DNA from 3 places in the Lacrimispora sp. YZC11 genome. Region 3 is predicted to be linked to each of the others. Evidence: predicted binding sites of a transcription regulator. Region 3 holds the regulator's gene; each other region holds the start of a gene.

Region 1 (6,978 bases), 200 kb from region 3:
GCAACAACGGACTCTGTTGTCAATAAGGTAGATGCAACACTTGTAGCATTTTGAAGCGCACTTCTGGTAACCTTAGTCGGATCCAGGATGCCTGCTTCTACCATGTCTACGTATTCTTCCTTATATGCGTCAAAGCCGGTTCCTACCTTGGACTCTCTCACCTTATTGATGATTACGCTTCCTTCCAGGCCTGCATTGGCTACAATGTGATATAACGGAGATTCAAGAGCCTTTAAGATGATCTTTCCACCGGTTCTCTCATCGCCTTCTAAATTCTTCACAAGTTCTTCAATCTGAGTGATAGCATGTACGTAAGCAGAACCGCCGCCTGCAATAACGCCTTCTTCAACTGCTGCTCTTGCTGCAGATAAAGCATCTTCCATCCGAAGCTTTGCTTCCTTCATCTCGGTTTCTGTTGCAGCACCTACACGGATTACTGCGACACCGCCGGATAATTTTGCAAGTCTTTCCTGTAATTTTTCTCTGTCAAAATCAGAAGTAGTCTCTTCGATCTGGCCCTTGATCTGGCCGATTCTTGCAGTGATTGCTTCCTTATCGCCGCAGCCGTCTACGATTACGGTATTTTCCTTCTGAACCTTAACGGATTTTGCACGTCCTAAAAGATCAAGAGTTGCATTCTTAAGCTCATAGCCTAATTCATCGGAAATCACGGTACCGCCTGTTAAAACAGCGATATCCTGTAACATCTCTTTTCTTCTGTCGCCATAGCCAGGAGCCTTTACCGCAATTACATTGAAGGTTCCTCTTAATTTATTAACGATTAAGGTTGTTAAAGCCTCGCCTTCCACATCTTCTGCGATGATGAGAAGTCTTGCACCGGACTGAACCACCTGCTCTAATAAAGGAAGGATCTCCTGAATGTTTGAAATCTTCTTATCGGTAATAAGAATGTATGGATCATCTAAATTAGCTTCCATCTTTTCCATATCGGTGCACATGTAAGCAGAAATATAACCTCTGTCAAACTGCATACCTTCCACCAGATCCAGCTCTGTCTTCATGGTCTTGGATTCTTCAATGGTGATGACACCGTTGTTGGAAACCTTTTCCATAGCGTCTGCTACCATCTCGCCTACCTCATCATCTGATGCGGAAATGGCTGCAACTTTTGCGATGGATGCCTTGCCCTTGATCGGCTCGCTCATCTTTGCAATCGCTTCTACCGCTGCTTCAGTCGCTTTTTTCATACCCTTTCTTAAAACAATTGGGTTAGCGCCTGCTGCCAGGTTCTTCATTCCTTCATTGATCATAGCCTGAGCTAAAACGGTAGCTGTAGTAGTACCGTCACCGGCTACGTCATTGGTCTTTGTAGCGACCTCTTTTACAAGCTGAGCGCCCATATTTTCAAAAGCATCTTCCAGCTCGATTTCCTTTGCAATGGTAACGCCATCATTTGTGATGAGCGGTGAGCCAAAAGATTTATCCAGTACAACGTTTCTGCCCTTAGGCCCTAATGTTACACGAACAGTATCTGCTAACTGATTCACTCCAGATTCAAGTGCTTTTCTGGCATCAACGCCATATTTAATCTGCTTTGCCATGATTCATTCCTCCTGTTTTCTGTTAAAATAAATATACGTATTATCTAAAACCTGACCTTATGACTGCGGTATCGCCTTCTTGATTATTCGATCACTGCTAATATGTCATTCTGCTTAACGATCACATATTTTTCGCTCTCTTCTCCGGTCTCTATTTCTGTTCCTGAATATTTGGAGAAGATTACTTTATCGCCCACTTTAACCTGCATGGTAACTTCCTTGCCGTCTACCAGACCGCCTGGTCCTACTGCGATAACTTCCGCCTGCTGCGGTTTCTCTTTTGCCTGACCCGGCAGAACAATACCGGACTTTGTTGTCTCCTCTGCAACCAATGGTCTTAACACAACTTTGTCAAATAATGGTACTAATTTCATTGCAATTCCTCCTCATAGCTTTCTGCTTATTATTTCTTTCTTTGGCCTTCCGAAAGAAGTTTTATTTTATTCACATACTAAGTTATATCACTCATTATTAGCACTGTCAATAGTTGAGTGCTAACTTTATATATTTTTTACATTTTTACCATATTTGTGTGATTTTCTCCTTTACTTACATAGTTTATAGAAATTTTCTTATTATATACCTTTATTTTTTTCAATGAACGTATTACAATAACTAAGAGAATAAAGCGCCTTACAAGCGCACCATTATGCCCATAAAGCATAAGCCGAGAAAAGGAAGCGCCTTGCAGGCATACCTCTATGCTTAGAATACATGGACGGCAATAAGGAAAGGAGTGTTTCAAATGGCAAAAAAGGGTAATGGGTTTGGGAAATTCGTGGCACTCGCCACTGTGGCCGGCGTTGTAGCTGCCGGTATCTCTTATTTTACGAAGTACAAATCCTTCCACAAAGAACTGGAAGAAAATTTCCATGATTTTGAGGATGAGGGAAATGACGACATTTCCAAAATTGACAGCACGATGAACCGCAACTATGTCTCCTTGCATGCGAATAAGGATGAATTTAAGGTCGCCGCTGACCATATGGCAGACGCTGCCAAGGATGCGGTGAGTGCGGCAAAAAACCTGGTAAAGGATGCGGCGAGCATTGTCTCTGATACGGCAAAGGAAGCGGCTTCTGCCGTTGCATTTACCGCAAAGGACATGTTTGATTCTGCAAAAGAACAGACAGATACGTTTTTAGATGACGAAGATACTACAGAAGATGGCGGTTTGGATTATGCTGCCGGTGCCGCAGAACATCTTGCTGATAAAGCCAAAGAGACGGCAGACTCTATAAAAGAAACAGCAGAAGTGGCTGCCGATGCAGTAAAAGAAGCGGCAGAGGATGGAATTGATGCAGCAAAGGAAGCAGCACAATCCACCGGGGCAGCACTTAAGGAACTGGCCGATGAAACTACTACCATTGTGGAAGAAGAAATGGATTAATCATAATCTGGAAGCAGAAACTAAAAAAGCCACTGGAAAGCATACGCTCTCCAGTGGCTTTTTTCATCTGATCTTCCTCCGGATCCCCTTACATCATCTTAAAAACTGCGGATCACCTTTTCATTCAGACGCTTCAAAATTTCACAGGCCAGACGTACGCCGTTCTGATAATCATCATAGGAAGAAATTCCATAATGGGTATGAGCATACCGTACCGGTACTCCAATCACAATTGTAGGAACTCCGTGATTAGATAAATGAATAGCCGCTCCGTTGGTTGCGCCAGCCCTGCGGACTGCCTCCTGCACAGGAATTTCAAGCTCTTTGCACAAATTCAGAGCATATCGCTGAAAACGTGGATTGGTAATCATCCGGGCATCGATATGGCGAAGCATTGGTCCCCGCTTAATAGCTGTCTGTACCTCATAGGCTGCCACAGAAGTATCATCCGCCGGACAGCCTTCAAATACAATCGCTATATCCGGCTTAATCTGACGGCAGGTCAGACTGGCTCCGCGGACACCTACTTCCTCCTGGGAAGCAATTCCCCCGATCACATCCACATCCAGCTCCGTTCCTTCCAGTTCCTGTAAAGTACTTATGATAGAAGCACATCCCAACCGGCAGTCAAAGCTCTTGCCGAACATCAGATCGTGCTTTTCCTGGTATTCAAAACTTACATCCGGTGCAATCGGCTCTCCGATACGGATATGAAATTTTTCGATCGCTTCCTCCCGCGATACAGCTCCGATATCCACGGTAATATCCCGGATATCCAGAGGTGCATTCCGCTGCGCCTCAGTCAGATAGTGAGGCGGTATGCTGGCAGTAATCCCTGGAATATACTCCCCGTCTGCATTTCTTACCCAGACCCGGTGAGCCGGAATATTGCTGTTTACCCAGCCTCCTAAAGGTATCATCTGCAGAGTTCCGTCCGGGCGAATGGCCTGAACCATGAAACCCACCTCATCGCTATGGGCATCCAACTGGACGATCAGCCGTCCGCCCTTATTCTCCTTCCGGTATATATAGAGATTACGCAGGCTGTCTTCCTCAAAGCGCCCCAGCCCATTTGCATGTTTCCGGACTGTTTCCACCACCAGATCCTCAAATCCGGATACCCCATTGGCATCCGATATCGCTCCAATCATCTGCAACGTCTGGTTCTTATCCATTCCACACTCTCCTTTGTCAAATACACTATAGTTTTACTGTCTTCAGTTCCTCGATCAGATCCACTATATAATCTGCAGTCGTCTGAATCATCTCTACACCCCATTCTACAGTTGCCGTATTCGGATGATCTGGTCCAATCCAGCCATTGTCCGTCACTTCCTGTGTAGAACGCAGAATTTCAAACTCTACTCCTTTGAAGCGAATGGAACGGAAACCGGTAGCCACCAGATTCTCATTGATATTTTCCAGTTCCAGAGGACCGCCAATTTCTGAAACATCAACCAGAGCCGGATCCACAGCCATAATGCCTGCCGTTTCCTCTCCGCCTCCATGACCGCCCTTCCAGGCCGGATTCATATCCCATGCCATCAGCCACCAGTTCAACATGACTACCATGGCTCCTTTTTTTCGAAAGTCCAGTCCAACCCGTTCAATCACCTTAATATTCCCGCCGTGACCGTTAAGTACAAGAATCTTCCTGGCTCCATGACGGTAGAGGTTGTCAATCACCTGATATAAAAATTGATACAGTACCTCTATGTCAATATTCACGGTACCCGGATAATCCGCCAGCGACTGGCAGGCTCCATAAGGAATGGTGGGCGCAATCAGAATATCATCTTTCGCTTCGATCAGTTCCAAAATCCGGTCCGGTATCATGGTGTCCGTTCCTAAAGGCAGATGTCTGCCATGGCATTCGATGCTTCCTATGGATACCAGCACCATATCATTTTCTTTAAAATACCGCTCTGCTTTGGGCCAGGTCAAATTTGCTAATCTCATTTTATCGTCTCCTGAATTTCTACATATTTGATTCACTCTATCAAAGTTGAAAGATGATTTCTTTCAACCTTACCAACATCAGAAAGCAGGCAGGGCACCACATGATATGCAGCACCCACCTGTCTTTTTTATCAGTGTGTTTCCACAATATTATTTTGCTACTTTTACCTGATCCAACTTATGGTATCCGATGGGATCAATCACAAAATTCTCTACTTTTGCACTGGCACCTGCCGTGATGGAACTGTAGTAAATTGGTGCATTGTTGCCGATTTCTTTTAACTTAACCGCCAGATCTTCATATGCCTTCCGGCGAACCTGTTCATCTGCACTGCTTCTTCCGGTCTCAATCAGCTTGTCAACTTCCGGATCATTGATAAAGGAGCGGTTTCCTGCTGCCCCCTGCTGACTGGAATGCTCCAGAGAATAATAAGTATAATCCGCATCGGTGGTTGATGTTACCCATCCAAAGTAGCCCATGTCATGCTCTCCGGCTGAGGTGCGGGAGATAAAGCTTCCAAATTCCATCACCTCCACATTGCAGGTGATGCCGACATCCTGAAGCATAGCCTGGATCGCCTGACAGATCTCAACCCGTGCCTGATTATCATTTACCCAGATGCTGGTGGTAAATCCATCCGGATAACCGGCTTCTGCCAGTAATTCCTTTGCTTTCTCCGGATTATACTCATATGCACCCGGACTATAGTAGCCAAATACCAATGGTGCGATGATCGCATCCGCAGGCTGGCCGGCGCCGCAGGCAATCGTATCAATCAGTGTCTGGCGGTCTATGGCATAGTTAAGTGCCTCTCTGACTTTTGCACTGTCAAATGGTACCTTATTCATATTCATAGAGATATAGTAACAAGACAGTGATGGCGCCTCAAACAGCGTCAGCTTAGGATTATCATCAATCTTGGCCATATCATTAGGCAGGATATCATAGGCCAGATCGACTTCACCCGTTTCCAGTGCGATCGTTCTCTGAGATGCCTCAGGAATAACGCGCATTACCAGATTCCTGGTTGCTGCCGGAGTTCCCCAATATTCGTCAAATGCTTCCAGCCGGGCAGAATCTCCCTGCTTCCAATCAGCAAATTTGTAAGGACCGGAACCAATCGGATGAAGCTTAAATCCCTCTTCGTCCTGCTCCACTGCTTTCTTAGGGACAATTGCCGCAAAGGGAACAGACAAATTACGAAGTGCCGGTGCATATGGGGCATCCAGGGTAATTTCCACCGTATACTCATCCACTGCATTGACCGTATCAATAAAGTCTACGATATAAGATACTGCTGCAGATTTAATTGCCCGGTCCAGAGAAAATTTAACATCCTCCGCTGTCATTTGAGAACCATCATGGAATTTTACATCCTGGCGAAGTTTAAATACATAACTGGTATCAGAAGTCTGCTCCCAGCTTTCTGCCAACGAGGGCTCCAATACACCGGTCTCAGGATTTACCACTGTCAATGTATCAAAGATATGCTTGGTTACCTGAACAGCCGTAGTTTCTTTTCCCTGATGAGGATCCAGAGATGTGATATCTGCTCCCTGAGCCCAGGTTAATGTGTCTTTGTACTCTCCTGAGCCTGTATCTGTCCCCCCTGCAGATTTTTCGCCGGACGCCTGGGTATTGTCTGGTACCGTCTTGTTTGCGCTGGAACTGCCGCACCCTGCGGCAGATACAGACACTGCAGTTACAAGTATCAAAGCTGCAACTTTTTTCCATGTCTTTTTCATACGATAACTCCTCTCTTTTATTATAAACACTGGACTATTCCAGGATTTATCCCGCTATGTATTCTGAACCATCTGACAGCTGACAAAATGCCCCGGCTCCATCTCTTTTAATACCATTTCCTGGCTGGTACATACCTGGCTGACGTACGGACAGCGTTTGGCAAACCGGCAGCCCGGTTCGGGATTGATCGGCGATGTCAACTCCCCTTTCATTGCAATACGTTCCATCTCAAAATCCGGATCCGGCACAGGAATTGCCGATAAAAGCGCCTGGGTATAAGGATGCATGGGCTTTTCAAACAGCTTCTTAGCCGGTGCCAT
Region 2 (6,978 bases), 1.1 Mb from region 3:
TTGCGATGCTTCGGAATTTTTCTTCCTCAGGTTCTTTCGGGAGCACCTGTCCTCCCAGGATGGCGCCCACTTTTTCGCCGTTTATGATGATGTCGGTGGAAAAGTCCATAAGGCCTGCATGGCAGAAATAGGATCCGCTGCCTTCCGCATCGCATTTTTGGCACCGACGGAGGCCTTCCTGGCTCCCTCTGGTGTATTTCATGCAAAAATCTGAAAAATTACTTGCCTTTGTTATGTAATTGCCTTCTGCGTCTACCGCAATGGCTGCCAGGCCGGTGGAGTCGGAAAATTGATCCTGGATTTTCTGCAAAGCATTTAGATCAATAAATTTTTTGATGTCAATCATACTCTTTTTGCCGCCCTTTCTGTAGTAAAGTGCTGTACAACTTTTATATATTATATTATATAATATTGGAGGGGGAATTACAAGCAACGAATCAAGCAAAAGAAAAAGAGAAATGGATGCACGCCACGGAAAATGGTACGAAGTTTAAAGGAAATGGAAGAGGTTTGAGATTATGGATAGCGACCGATTGTACCGGGTAAAAAAAGAAGATGTGGAGAAATTAAAGGAACTGCTGACAGAATGCTTTGCCGGAGATCCGCTTTATTGCAGGCTGATCCCTGACGGGAAGACCAGGAGCCGTCTGCTCCCGGAATTATTTGAATGCGATATGGAGGAATTTTTAGAAACCTGTGAAATATATGCCGACAGCCCGGAAATTAACGGGATCCTTGTGGTGGATGATGAATCCCAGCCTTATAATGCCTTTCATTACTATCTGGCAGAAGCAGCCGCCCTTTTAAAAACGGACGGTTATCTGATCAAGGAAGACCCTACTTTAAAAACATTCTGGAATTTTCTCCAGGGAAGGGATTATTTAAATTCCAGCTGGACGGACCGCCTTAACCAGGAGAAACGGCTGCATATTATTTATCTGGCTGTGCGGCCTGCCATGCAGCACCATGGGATATCCTCACTCCTGTTAAGGGAAGCCATTGACTACGCAGACAAAAATAAGCTCATGATTTCCCTGGAAACACATAATAAAAGCAATGTGCAGTTTTATGAACATTTCGATTTCAAGGTTTTCAGTATTGTGGAAAAGCATTTTCATCTAAAACAGTACTGCATGGTCCGGGAAATAAAATAATGTTCAATATATATAATAGGACAGGCTTTCTGTAATTTGAAAGCCTGCTTTTCTATACAAGGCCATGGCAGGGAGATTTTGGCCGGACACCTGAAGAGAAATCTTTTTGAGTTTTTCAGAGCCGGGCCTGGTAAAACAGGTTTCCAAAAGCAGGTAAAGGCAGGCGTTCCCAAGCCCCTGGTTCCGTAAGCTTTCTGCGATTTCAAACCCATATAAATAGGCCGACTGTCCCCGGAAATCCAGATAGCAGGAACCCACAGGGCTGTCCTTTGTCAGAAAGGTACATAAGGAAGGTCCTTCTTTGTCATCAGTAACCATGGAGAACGTAAGAGACGCAGAAAAAAGGTTGTTTTTTACCAAACCGGTTTTCAAAAAGGCGGAAGAGGAAAGCTCCATCATATGCTCCTGATACCAAAGGGAGGCTTCTAAGGCATTAAGGGTTTGGACAGTATCCTCACAGGTTTCCTCCACAGGAAAGACCAGGTCACTGTCGTCCGTTTCCTTCATCAGCTCTTCTAAAAGCATCATGAAATATCCCTGCTGCCTGTTTGACGGAAGGGTATAAGCGCAGCATTCATAGTCCCCGTTTTCATTAAAAAAAGTGGAAAGGGCGGATAAGAGGCTGTCTTCGTCGTATAATAAGTAAAAGATACAGCCCTCATCCATAGGAAAGGTGAGAGAAATATGGTCATGTTTTCTGCAGGCTTCCTGCAGTCGGTGTAAGTCACTGATTTGCGTTTTACTAGGGTTTTTCGTTCGTATCATAATCATGGCTGGACTCCTGGTTCGTTTTCGTATAGTATAGTTGATCTGAACTTGCAACGCAAGTGAAGATAAAAGGGCTGCCTTTAGCCCGTCCATCCGATTATCGGAAGCGTTATTTGCTTCCGATAATAAAAACAATAAAAAAATGTCAAAATTCAATAAAATATTTTCCATATTGCTGATTGTCTCTTTGAAATATGGGTGATAGAATAAACACAAGTGAAGGAGTGGGAGGGATTTATTTGAAAAAGAGAGAAGAAATACCGGTTTGCGATACCTGGAACCTTGCGGACATACTACCGTCTGAGAGTGCATGGGAGGATCTGTTCCGTGAAACAGAACGCTCGCTTTCAGGTTATAAAAGATATGAAGGACATCTGGCGGATTCTGGCGAGGTGCTTTTTTCCTGTCTGAAGTTTGATGAGGAAATATCCCTGAAAATAGAAACATTATTCGTATACGGAAAGCAGAAATCCGATGAAAATACGGGCAATGCCAGATATCAGGAATTTTCCTCAAGGGCAAGGTCCCTTTCCTATGAAGCGGCCGGGCTGTCATCATTTTTGATACCGGAAATCCTGGAAATACCGGGGGAAACCCTTGGCCGGTACCGGAAGAACACACCGGAGCTTAAGCGTTATGAAAGAACCTTTGAAATTATTTTAAAGAAGAAGGCCCATACGCTATCAGCCCCTATGGAAGCCCTGCTGGCAAAATCCTTGGAGGCAACATCCGCCCCTTCTGAGATCTTCAATATGTTTAACAATGCGGATGTAAAATTTCCTGAAATAATGGATGAAAAGAATCAGCCTGTTAAGATAACCCATGGAAATTATGTTGCCCTTATGGAAAAGCAGGACAGAAGGGTGAGAATGTCTGCGTTTGAGGCTTTGTACAGCGTCTATGGACAGTTTGGCAATACCCTGGCTGCAACTTTTTCTTCCAATGTGAAACAGGCAGCTTTTTACGCCAAAGCAAGAAATTATTCCTCTGCCAGAGCCCATTCTCTTGGGGAGAATGAGATTCCGGAGGAAGTGTATGATAATCTCATAAAAGCAGTTCATGAGGGTCTGCCCAGTCTCCATGGATATGTCTCCATCAGAAAGAAGGCCCTTGGGGTAGATGAACTGCATATGTATGACCTATATGTACCCATGGTTTCAAGGGAAGAGCGAAAAATCACCTTTGAGGAAGCAAAGGCCATGGTGCTGGAGGGCTTAAAGCCGCTGGGAGAGGAATATTTGTCTCTTTTAAGAGAAGGCTTCAGCAACCGGTGGATTGATGTGTATGAAAATGAAGGAAAGCGGAGCGGTGCCTATTCCTGGGGAGTTTACGGGATCCATCCCTATGTGCTGTTAAACTTTAACGGAACCCTTGACAGTGTTTTCACTCTGGCCCATGAGATGGGGCATGCACTCCATAGTTGGTTTTCCGATAAAAACCAGACCTATATTGACGCAGGATATAAGATTTTTGTGGCGGAGGTGGCTTCTACCTGCAATGAGGCACTGCTTATCCGTCATTTATTGGAAACCACGTCAGATAAAAAGGAACGGGCATACCTTGTTAATCATTTTATGGACAGTTTCCGTGGGACTCTTTACCGGCAGGCCATGTTTGCGGAGTTTGAAGCAGAAACCCATCGCCGGGCAGGGGAAGGAGAGGTGCTCACTGCGGAGGTCCTTTGCAGGATATATCACCGGCTGAATGAGGAGTACTTTGGCCCTGATATGGTGGTTGATCAGGAAATTGATTATGAATGGTCCAGAATCCCGCATTTTTATACACCGTTTTACGTATACCAGTATGCCACAGGGTTTTCGGCTGCCATCGCCATCAGCAGCAGGATTCTTAAGGGAGATGAGAAAGCGGTCAAGGGATATTATGAATTTTTAAGCGGCGGAAATTCCATGACTCCCATAGACTTATTAAAGCTTTGCGGCGTAGACATGGGGACTGCTGAGCCGGTGAAGGATGCACTCCAGGTGTTTGCCGGGCTTTTGGAAGAAATGAGCCGGCTTATTTAAGTCCGGTTGTTGGATAGAGGAGAGGGGAGCAGGTATGAATCTGTATCAGATGATATTTAAAAGAAGATCGATCAGGAAATTTAAAAAGGAAGAAGTCCCGGAGCAGCTGTTAAAGGACATTCTTTATTTTGGGGTTAACATTCCAAGACTGCACGGGGATATTCAGATTAAGCTGGAAATAAGTGAAAATATGGAAGACCATGTGCCTGCTAAAGGGCTGTGGAAGGTGGAGGCGCCTTATTATCTGGTTTTTTACTCCGAGGAGAAGGAGGGATATCTGGCAAACGCGGGATATGTACTGGAGCATGTTCTTTTATATATGACAGGAAAAGGGCTTGGAACCTGTTATCTGGGGAGTACCAAGGTTCCGGAGTCTGGGTCGGCAGGGTTAAAGCAGGTGATCGTCGTTGCCTTTGGCTATCCCAAAACCCTGCTTTACCGTGACCCTGCAACGGCGAAGCGGCTTCCTTTAAAGGAATTATGCGTGTTTAAGGAAGAAGCAGGAGAATCCTTAAAGAATATATTAAAAGCTGTCCGCCTCGCTCCGTCGGCCATGAATACCCAGCCCTGGCGTTTTATCGTCTATCATGACAGAATCTATGTGTTTTCCTGCAGGGAATTCCTGCCGTCATCTTCTCTTGTGTCCATGCGGGAGATCGGTACAGGGATCATGCTTGCTCACTTGACCATTGCTGCGGAAGAAATGTGGATGAATGTAAAGCTGGAAGCAGAGGAAGCCATGGAGAAAAAGTCTTATAAAAGCGGGGCATATGTAACTACTGCATTTTTAAAAGAGTATAAATGCTGATAAGATCGTTCGACTGGTACAGATAGAAAGGGAAGGCCCTGAATGGGGGCCTTCCCTTTTTGCCTATTCCGGATTATTTTACTCAATGGTGATATAGTGATTCTCTTCGATCTGCTTTGGAGATTCTTTTGGAACAACCAGCTTCAGGATGCCGTTTTCAAAGGAAGCCTTGACATCTTCCTGTTTTAAGCCGGAACCTACATAAAAGCTTCTTTTCACAGAACCGCTGTAACGCTCCCTGCGGATAAAATTTTTCTGGTCCTTCTCTTCATTTTCGGAAACAGTTTCCGCGTAAATGGTCAGATAACCTTCTTTTAATTCGGCACGCACTTCCTCTTTTTTATAACCTGGAAGCTCGATTTCAATGACATAGTCGTTTCCGCTGTCTTCGATGTCGGTTTTCATCAGGGCCTGTTTGCTTTGATATGCATCCGAAAAAAACGGATCATTGAAAAATTCATCAAATAAGTTATTTCTTCTGGTTAATAACATGAAGAGTTCCTCCTTTTTTGGTAATATATTTGTCACCGGCTTTCCGGTGCATTGCTATTTGTTATACATGTAATATAACACACACTATCAGCACTGTCAAGAGGTGAGTGCTAATTGATTTGTGAAAAATTTGTGAAACCCTGGATTTATGACTTCATATAGAACAGTGCTGATTTTAATAAAGAAATGAATCTGCCATTGAATGTATTGGCCGGAAATGGTAGAATAACCATGTTTGTTAAAAAGAAAGTTGAGGAAGATTATTCATGAAACGGGAAATCGATTGGAAAGAGATCTCAGATGGAAAAATATATGGCTTAAACGATATGGTAAAGGCGGACTGCGGTGATTGCAAGGGCTGTTTTGCCTGCTGCCAGGGGATGGGGCAGTCGGTTATCCTGGACCCCCTCGACTGTTTCCGGCTGACGGAAAATCTCCATTGTACTCTGGAGGAGCTGCTGGCAGATAAGCTGGAACTAAATGTGGTGGATGGAATCGTGCTTCCCAACTTAAAAATGGGAGGAGAAGGGGAAAAGTGCGGCTTTTTAAACCAGGAAGGACGATGCGGGATCCATAGCTTCCGCCCTGGAATCTGCCGTTTGTTCCCATTGGGGCGGATCTATGATGAAAAGGGGTTTCAGTATTTTCTCCAGGTGCATGAGTGCAGGAGAGAAAACAGGTCAAAGGTCAAGGTGCGCAAATGGATTGATACCCCTGACGTAAAGCGGCATGAAAAATTCGTGTTTGACTGGCATTTCTTCTTAAAACGGCTGGAGCAAAGAATGGAAGAAGATGGGGATCAGGCATTGGCAAATAAGGTCAGCATGTATGTTTTAAAGCAGTTTTATCTTACTCCCTATGACAGGGACCAGGATTTTTTCGATCAGTTTGGCAAAAGGCTTGAAGCCAGTTCTTTCTTATGATAGAATTGGTAAGAATAGAGAAAAATAAGGGCGAAGAGATCCAAGGAGGAAGCTATGATCAGGCAGTTAATAGACAAAATTCAAAAAACAAAGGCCCCAATCTGCGTAGGTTTGGACCCCATGTTAAACTATATACCAGAGCAGGTTACGAAGAAGGCATTTGAAGAATTCGGTGAATCCTTAGAAGGTGCTGCGGAAGCTATTTGGCAGTTCAATAAAGAAATCATTGATCATGTATATGATCTAATCCCATCCGTTAAGCCTCAGATTGCCATGTACGAACAGTTTGGCATCGAAGGCCTGAAAGCGTATACAAAGACTGTGAATTATTGCCAGGAAAAGGGGCTTTTCGTCATTGGAGATGCTAAGAGAGGAGATATTGGTTCCACATCAGCCGCTTATGCTACGGCACACATCGGTCAGGTGAAGGTTGGAAACAAAAGCTTTTCTGCTTTCGGTACAGATTTCCTTACGGTCAATCCATATTTGGGGACCGATGGCGTGAAGCCCTTTGTGGATGTATGCAAGAAAGAAGACAAGGGTCTTTTCGTTCTGGTGAAAACCTCCAATCCTTCCAGCGGTGAATTCCAGGATCAGCTGATTGACGGAAGGCCGCTGTATGAACTGGTTGCAGATAAGGTCGTTGAATGGGGAGCAGACTGCATGGATGGCGCTTACAGCAATGTGGGAGCTGTTGTGGGGGCTACCTATCCTGAGATGAGCAGGATTCTCCGAAAGCTGATGCCAAACACCTATTTCCTGGTACCAGGATACGGTGCCCAGGGAGGTACGGCAGAGGATTTAAAGGC
Region 3 (6,978 bases):
GATTTAAGTAATACCGGAGGCCTCCCTCATCAGCATACCAGCCGGTCAGCATATGGCCTTCCCAGTTAAACCGGTACCATCTGCCATCGATATACTTCCAGCAGTTTGAAGGCCAGCTTCCGTCACTGTACTGAAACCACCAGCCGGAAGGACTGTAGCGCCAGCCTCTCTGACAACTGTAGCTGCCTGGTCCGTCGTCATCGTCATCATCGTCATCATCCCAGAAGTCAAAGGATTGACTTCCTTCAATAGGCCCTCTGATTTTCGTGCCTGAGCCGTTCCAACCCGGAAAATCCCGGACAGCCTGCCCGTCTGCGGCCATGGCGGCCGCCGGAAACAGAACTGCTATCCATATAACAGCAACTGTCAGGGCCAGCTTTTTTGCAAACCTTCCCATACCTTCCCCTCCATTTAAAACCATGTACCTTACGGATTCTTTATTTAAAGATTCCCTTTTTTTTATGTTTGTCGCCTTCCCCTGTGCCGTTCATGGCTTCGTCAAACTTACGAAGCGCTTCTTTTTGAGCCTCTGACATACGCTCCGGCACTGAAACCACCAAAGTGACAAAATGGTCGCCCCGAATGGCCCGGTTGCGTAAGGAAGGAACACCCTTTCCTTTTAAACGTACCTTGGTATCTGTCTGGGTCCCCGACTTCACTTCGTATTCCACTTCCCCATCCACAGTCTTGATCCGGATGGTTCCGCCTAAGGCAGCATTAGCAAAGGAAACAGGTACCGTTGAGAAAATGCTGGTATCCTGGCGTTTGAAGATCGGATGGTTGGATACCACTGCCTCTACCAGCAGATCGCCTCTCTCTCCGCCATTGGTTCCCGGCTCTCCTGCACCTGCAAGGCGCACGGACTGTCCGTTGTCAATTCCTGCCGGAATGGTGACTTTAAATTTCTTTCTTTTTGTATTGTATCCGCTGCCATAGCAATCCGGACATTTCTCTTTAACGATTTTCCCGCTGCCTCCGCAGTCCGGACAGGTCTGGACGTTCTGTATCTGGCCGAAGAAGGATTGCTGGGTATACATGATCTTTCCTTTTCCATTACATTTTGAACATGTAACTGGTGAGGTTCCAGCTTTTGCGCCACTTCCATGACAGGAGGAACACTCTTCCTTGAAATTGATCTCAATCTCCTTCTCGCAGCCGAAAATCGCATCCTCAAACGTGATGCGGATGCTTGTTCTGACATTGGCTCCCCTAGATGGCCCATTATATTGGGCGCTGCTTCTTCGTCCTCCGCCAAAGATATCTCCGAATATATCTCCGAATATATCTCCCATGTCTGCTCCGCTAAAATCAAAGCCGCCAAAGCCACCTGCTCCCCCGCTTCCGTCAAAGGCAGCAGAACCGAACTGGTCATACTGGCGTCTCTTATCAGGATCGCTAAGGACACTGTAGGCCTCGGAAGCCAGCTTAAACTTCTCAGCAGCCGCAGCATCTCCGGGATTTGTGTCAGGATGGTATTTCTTAGCTAATGCCCTGTAAGCTTTCTTAATCGCTGCATCATCCGCATCCTTTGGAATGCCCAGGGTTTCATAATAATCTTTCTTACTCTCTGCCATCTTAGGTCTACCTTTCATAGATTAAGGAAATTCGATTCACCTTTGGCTCACCGAACGGCAAAGCTCCCAAATACCCTTAAGGGTAAACCACAGTCTTCGCTGTCGAGGAACTCATGCCTGAAGAAATTCGGAAAAAGTGCTGTATCGCTACAACACTTTCTCCAAAGTCCTGTCTACTGACCAGACTAGTTTACACCTCTTTGTAATCGCCGTCAACTACATCGCTGTCCTGATAGGTGGCATTTTCTGCTCCCATATCAGGGCCTGCGCCCTGGGCTCCGCCCCCAGCCTGGGCCTGCTCATAAACCTTTGCAAACAAAGCCTGTGCACTGTTCATCAGTTTTTCTTTGCCGGACTTGATGTCTTCAATCTGAGCATCAGTCATATCATCGATCGGAGCTCTGCCTATCGCTTCTTTTAATGCATTTAAATCTGCTTCCACAGATGCCTTATCGTTTGCATCGATCTTTTCTCCTACTTCCTGCAGAGCTTTCTCTGTCTGGAATACCATGGAGTCCGCATCGTTTCTTGCGTCAATGCCGTCCTTACGCTTCTTATCCTGAGCCTCATATTCAGCTGCTTCCTTGACTGCCTTATCAATATCGGTGTCAGACATGTTGGAGCCGGAAGTGATGGTAATATGCTGTTCCTTGCCTGTACCCAAATCCTTAGCAGAAACATTTACGATACCGTTGGCATCGATATCAAAGGTAACCTCGACCTGAGGAACGCCTCTTCTTGCAGGCGGAATTCCATCCAGACGGAATTGGCCTAAGGTCTTGTTATCTCTTGCAAACTGTCTCTCACCCTGTACCACGTGGATGTCAACCGCTGTCTGGTTGTCAGCCGCTGTGGAGAAGATCTGGCTCTTCTTTGTGGGGATAGTCGTATTTCTTTCGATCAGTCTGGTAGCAACACCACCCATGGTCTCTATGGATAAGGAAAGTGGAGTTACGTCCAGAAGCAGGATATCGCCTGCACCTGCATCACCTGCAAGCTTACCGCCCTGGATGCTGGCGCCGATGGCAACACATTCATCCGGGTTCAAGGATTTAGAAGGCTCTTTGCCTGTCAGCTGTTTTACTTTCTCCTGTGCAGACAGCATACGGGTGGATCCGCCTACTAACAATACTTTTCCTAATTCTGCGGCAGTAATGCCCGCATCTCTTAATGCATTCTGTACCGGAACCGCGGTGCGCTCGATGAGATCTGCTGTCAGCTCATCAAATTTGGCTCTGGTCAGGTTCATATCCAGATGCTTTGGTCCTTCTGAGGTAGCAGTGATAAACGGAAGGTTGATGTTGGTGGTCGTTGCGGAGGATAATTCCTTCTTTGCCTTCTCAGCAGCCTCTCTTAATCTCTGCATTGCCATCTTGTCGCCGGATAAATCAACGCCCTCTGCCTTCTTAAATTCATCCACCATCCACTGGGTTACGCGGTTATCAAAATCATCACCGCCCAGACGGGTGTCGCCGTTGGTAGAAAGAACTTCGATGACTCCGTCGCCGATTTCAATGATGGAAACATCGAAGGTACCGCCGCCTAAGTCATATACCATGATCTTCTGCTCTTTTTCATTATCAAGTCCATAAGCCAGAGCTGCCGCTGTCGGCTCGTTGATGATACGCTTTACGTCAAGACCGGCAATCTTACCGGCATCCTTGGTTGCCTGGCGCTGTGCATCGTTAAAATATGCCGGTACGGTAATAACCGCCTCGGTTACTTTTTCTCCTAAATAGGCCTCTGCATCCGCCTTTAATTTCTGAAGGATCATGGCAGAAATTTCCTGAGGACTGTAATTTTTTCCGTCAATCGCTACCTTGTAGTCCGTGCCAATGTGTCTTTTGATGGAAGAGATGGTACGGTCAGAGTTAGTTACTGCCTGACGCTTTGCAGGCTCGCCTACAAGTCTCTCTCCATTTTTAGTAAATGCAACAACGGACGGTGTGGTTCTTACGCCTTCGCTGTTGGGAATTACAACTGGTTTACCGCCTTCCATAACGGCTACACAGCTATTTGTTGTACCTAAGTCAATACCAATGATCTTGCCCATAGTTTTTTCCTCCTATTAATAAACAAACTATAAATGATTACCTTTTTCCTGCCCATATTGGGGCAAAAGGTATACCTGGAATGTATGATCTGCTTCCTGATGCTATATTACTAATTAGCCACCTGCACCATGGAATGCCTTACCACGGTGTCGCGGTAGGTGTAACCCTTCTGGAGTTCCTGGGAGATTACATTCTCACCCAGTGACTCATCTTCAATATGCATTACCGCATTATGGAAATTAGGATCAAACGGCTTTCCAACTGCTTCAATCGGTTTTACACCGGCTTCTTCCAGCGTTTTCATAAGCTGTTTGTATATCATTTCCATTCCGTCTGCAAAAGGAGCGTTTTTTTCGTCCTCAGAAATGGCTGCAAGGCCTCTTTCAAAATTATCGACTACCGGAAGAATCCGTTCAACGATATCCTTTGCTCCGATTTCAAACATGGCTGACTTTTCTTTTTCTGTTCTCTTGCGGTAATTATCAAATTCAGCCATGGACCTCTGAAGGCGGTCCGTCAGTTCCTCTATTTTTTCATCCCTTGGATCCTTTTTCTCTTTCTTTTTTCCAAAAAGGCCCTTTTTCCCGGATTCTTCTTTGGAATTCTCCTCAGCCGTTTCTTCCTCCGGAACATTTTCCTGGGTTCCATCGTCCCCGCAGGCTTCTGCACCTTCTATTTCTTTTTCAGCGGAAACGGCATCCTCTGTATAAATAGTCTCATCTGCCAGCTTCTCATCTGTTTTCACATCTTCCATGCTCAATGCTCTACCCTTTACCTTTCATCTTTTTTCAAAATGGTATCCAGCTGCGTCATGAGATTGCGCAATGTGCTGAGCACCTTTTCATAATCCATCCGTTTCGGACCAATGATTCCAATGGTACCTCTTAAGCCTTCGCCCAGTTCATAGTTAGCGGTTACAATGCTACAGTCGTTCATTGTCTTAACAGGAGCCTCATCGCCGATGTATACCTGGATACCGGATCCGCTCTCCGAGCTGTTCATATCATCGATCAGCCCTTGTAAAAGATCCTTCTGCTCCAGTGTACCGATAAGCTTACTGGCCCTTACTCCGTCACTTAACTCCGGATACTTGAAAATGTTCGTAGCACCGCTGGTATAAATCTGAAGGTCTTCATCATCCCCCCGGATGGCGCCAGCCACCTCGGTGAGAACCCGGTCCACCACATCACAGTGGGGCCCTGCCTGAACCTTCATCCTGCTGATCACTTCAAGATTGATTTCCTCTATGGCCAGCCCGTTAAGGGCATTGTTAAGAAGAATGTTAAGATTTAAAAGTCCTTCGTCATCTAATTCCGTATGGATTGGAATCATGGCATTCTTAATAATATTGCCTTCTACCACAATTACCACAAGAAGCTTTTCTTCATCAACTTTGGAAAGCTGGATAAACTTCAGTTTGTTCCGGTGGTACTGGGGCGCACTGATCATTGCAGCGTAATTGGTGTTCTGTGCAAGAAGCTTTGCCATCTGCTTTAACAGGAGCTCTACCCTATCCACCCGCTTTAATATCATATCCTTGATCTCAGTGACTTCCTCTTCTTTTTCCTGCATGATCTGGTCCACATAAAAGCGGTATCCCCTGTCAGAAGGAATCCTTCCGGCGGAGGTGTGGGGCTGCATGATATATCCCAGTTCCTCCAGATCAGACATCTCATTCCGGATGGTAGCAGAACTTAAGTTCAAATCCGTATACTTTGATATGGTACGGGAACCTACCGGTTCTCCGGTTTCCAGATAAGTTTTGATGATTGCTTTTAATATAGTTATTTTTCGCTCATCCAACTGATCCCTGTCACTCAAACTGCCCCACTTCCTTTCTGAGTCTTTTTGTTAGCACTCAACGTTTAGGAGTGCTAACATCTTCTTTTCATAATATATTCTTTTTTTCTACTTTTGTCAATACATTCCTGTAAAATTTTTTGGTGAAGTTTTTGTGACCTGCTTGTACATTTTTCCTCATTTATCAATTAAATATTACAAAGCTGTTGACATTATTTTCTTGACATTTAACACTTTTGTAATATAATGGTAATTAAGACACCATAACAACACGATTGCGAGGTAAGGTTGAAAGAAAGACGTCTTACAACCTTGAGCTTGTGAATCAACTGGATATGCAAGCATATCCGCTTGATCCATTTGGAGGTAAATTATGAATAGTTTTTCAGGGAAAAAGAGGATCACCGGATTCCTGACACTTCTTTGTATCCTGCTGTTGTCTACAACTGCACTGGCAGCCGAGACTACGGGAAAAGACCAAACTGTGAATCAAGTACAGTCCGAAAACACTGGAACGAATCACCAAACCATACAAACTGGAACGGAAAATCAGACGGCATCAGCCAGTACCGAGACGCTTTCTGGGGAAATCGGACCTGGTATTCAGAAAAAAACTCCGGAACCAGTAAAATCAGAAGAGCCGGCAAAACCGGTTTATGAAAAAGGAGAATCCCTGGGGCTCTTCTCCGCTACAGCATATTGTCCGGGCAGCGAAAACTCCGGCAAGCAGTGCCGGACCTATTCCGGCACGGTTCCGCAGCCGCAGCATACCATATCCGCGGACATCACAATCCTTCCTCTTGGAACAAAGGTCATGATTGACGGCATCGTTTATACCGTTGAGGACATCGGAAGCGGCGTGAAAGGAAACAAAGTAGATATTTTCTTCGCAACCCGTGCAGAAGCATTGGATTTTGGAAGGCAAACAAAAGAATTATTTGCGGTCATTGAACGGTAGGTAATGCCATATGACACCGCAGAGCAGCGAATCACTTCACTGTTCTGCGGTTTTTTTTCGCCTTAACCTTGACAAAATTGGAAAAATGTGTAAAATGATTACTTGTACCTCATTTATTACAATTCTGTTACATATAATTATAAATATATTTAAAATATGTTACAGTTTGTAAAAAAGAAAGGAAGTATTTGTAATATGCAAAGAACAAACCGAATTCACTGGTTCTTCGGAACCTTACTAATGATGACATTTTTCCTAATAAGCACATGGAACGTTTTGGCGGCTCAGACGACAGGCATTATTGACAATGCGGACGAAAACAGTGTCCGGGGCTGGGCCATTAACAGCTCTGATCCCAGCTCTGCGGCAGAAGTAAAAATTGTCATTACCAACCAGTCAAACGGCCAGGTCACAGCGGAGCTTACCACCACTGCTTCCAAGTACCGGGAGGATCTGGTATCCAACGGAACCGGAAATTATGGTTTTGAGATACAGGTTCCCTGGAATTCCTACGGAGACAGCACTTACCTGGTGGAGGCCTATACAGGAGGCCAGAAGCTCTCCGGTACCAGAGTACATGGAGTAGGCGCTG

Evidence for each region. The regulator HrcA, encoded in region 3, represses chaperone genes, less so after heat shock. The targets are predictions, from matches to a motif close to TGTTAGCACTCNNNNNNNNNGAGTGCTAACA.
Region 1: a site for HrcA is predicted at 2,032-2,062, ahead of AC27IJ_RS11235 (co-chaperone GroES). Genes of this name have one in related genera too.
Region 2: a site for HrcA is predicted at 5,332-5,362, ahead of AC27IJ_RS06965 (Hsp20/alpha crystallin family protein). Genes of this name have one in related genera too.

The regions. Positions count from the first base shown of each region.
Region 1 covers NZ_BAAJYQ010000006.1:1,069,932-1,076,909, forward strand. Annotated here, with positions in the region: gene groL (chaperonin GroEL) at 1-1,562, opposite strand, end outside; gene AC27IJ_RS11235 (co-chaperone GroES) at 1,646-1,936, opposite strand; gene AC27IJ_RS11240 (prolipoprotein diacylglyceryl transferase) at 2,308-2,952, shown strand; gene AC27IJ_RS11245 (M42 family metallopeptidase) at 3,051-4,127, opposite strand; gene AC27IJ_RS11250 (creatininase family protein) at 4,153-4,911, opposite strand; gene AC27IJ_RS11255 (ABC transporter substrate-binding protein) at 5,062-6,657, opposite strand; gene AC27IJ_RS11260 (ABC transporter ATP-binding protein) at 6,712-6,978, opposite strand, start outside.
Region 2 covers NZ_BAAJYQ010000006.1:152,124-159,101, reverse strand. Annotated here, with positions in the region: gene AC27IJ_RS06990 (PocR ligand-binding domain-containing protein) at 1-346, opposite strand, end outside; gene AC27IJ_RS06985 (GNAT family N-acetyltransferase) at 519-1,154, shown strand; gene AC27IJ_RS06980 (GNAT family N-acetyltransferase) at 1,158-1,925, opposite strand; gene pepF (oligoendopeptidase F) at 2,162-3,946, shown strand; gene AC27IJ_RS06970 (nitroreductase family protein) at 3,981-4,754, shown strand; gene AC27IJ_RS06965 (Hsp20/alpha crystallin family protein) at 4,833-5,246, opposite strand; gene AC27IJ_RS06960 (YkgJ family cysteine cluster protein) at 5,513-6,169, shown strand; gene pyrF (orotidine-5'-phosphate decarboxylase) at 6,224-6,978, shown strand, end outside.
Region 3 covers NZ_BAAJYQ010000006.1:1,266,374-1,273,351, forward strand. Annotated here, with positions in the region: gene AC27IJ_RS12100 (glucan-binding protein) at 1-397, opposite strand, end outside; gene dnaJ (molecular chaperone DnaJ) at 438-1,574, opposite strand; gene dnaK (molecular chaperone DnaK) at 1,765-3,627, opposite strand; gene grpE (nucleotide exchange factor GrpE) at 3,738-4,382, opposite strand; gene hrcA (heat-inducible transcriptional repressor HrcA) at 4,400-5,449, opposite strand; gene AC27IJ_RS12125 (3D domain-containing protein) at 5,802-6,386, shown strand; gene AC27IJ_RS12130 (3D domain-containing protein) at 6,582-6,978, shown strand, end outside.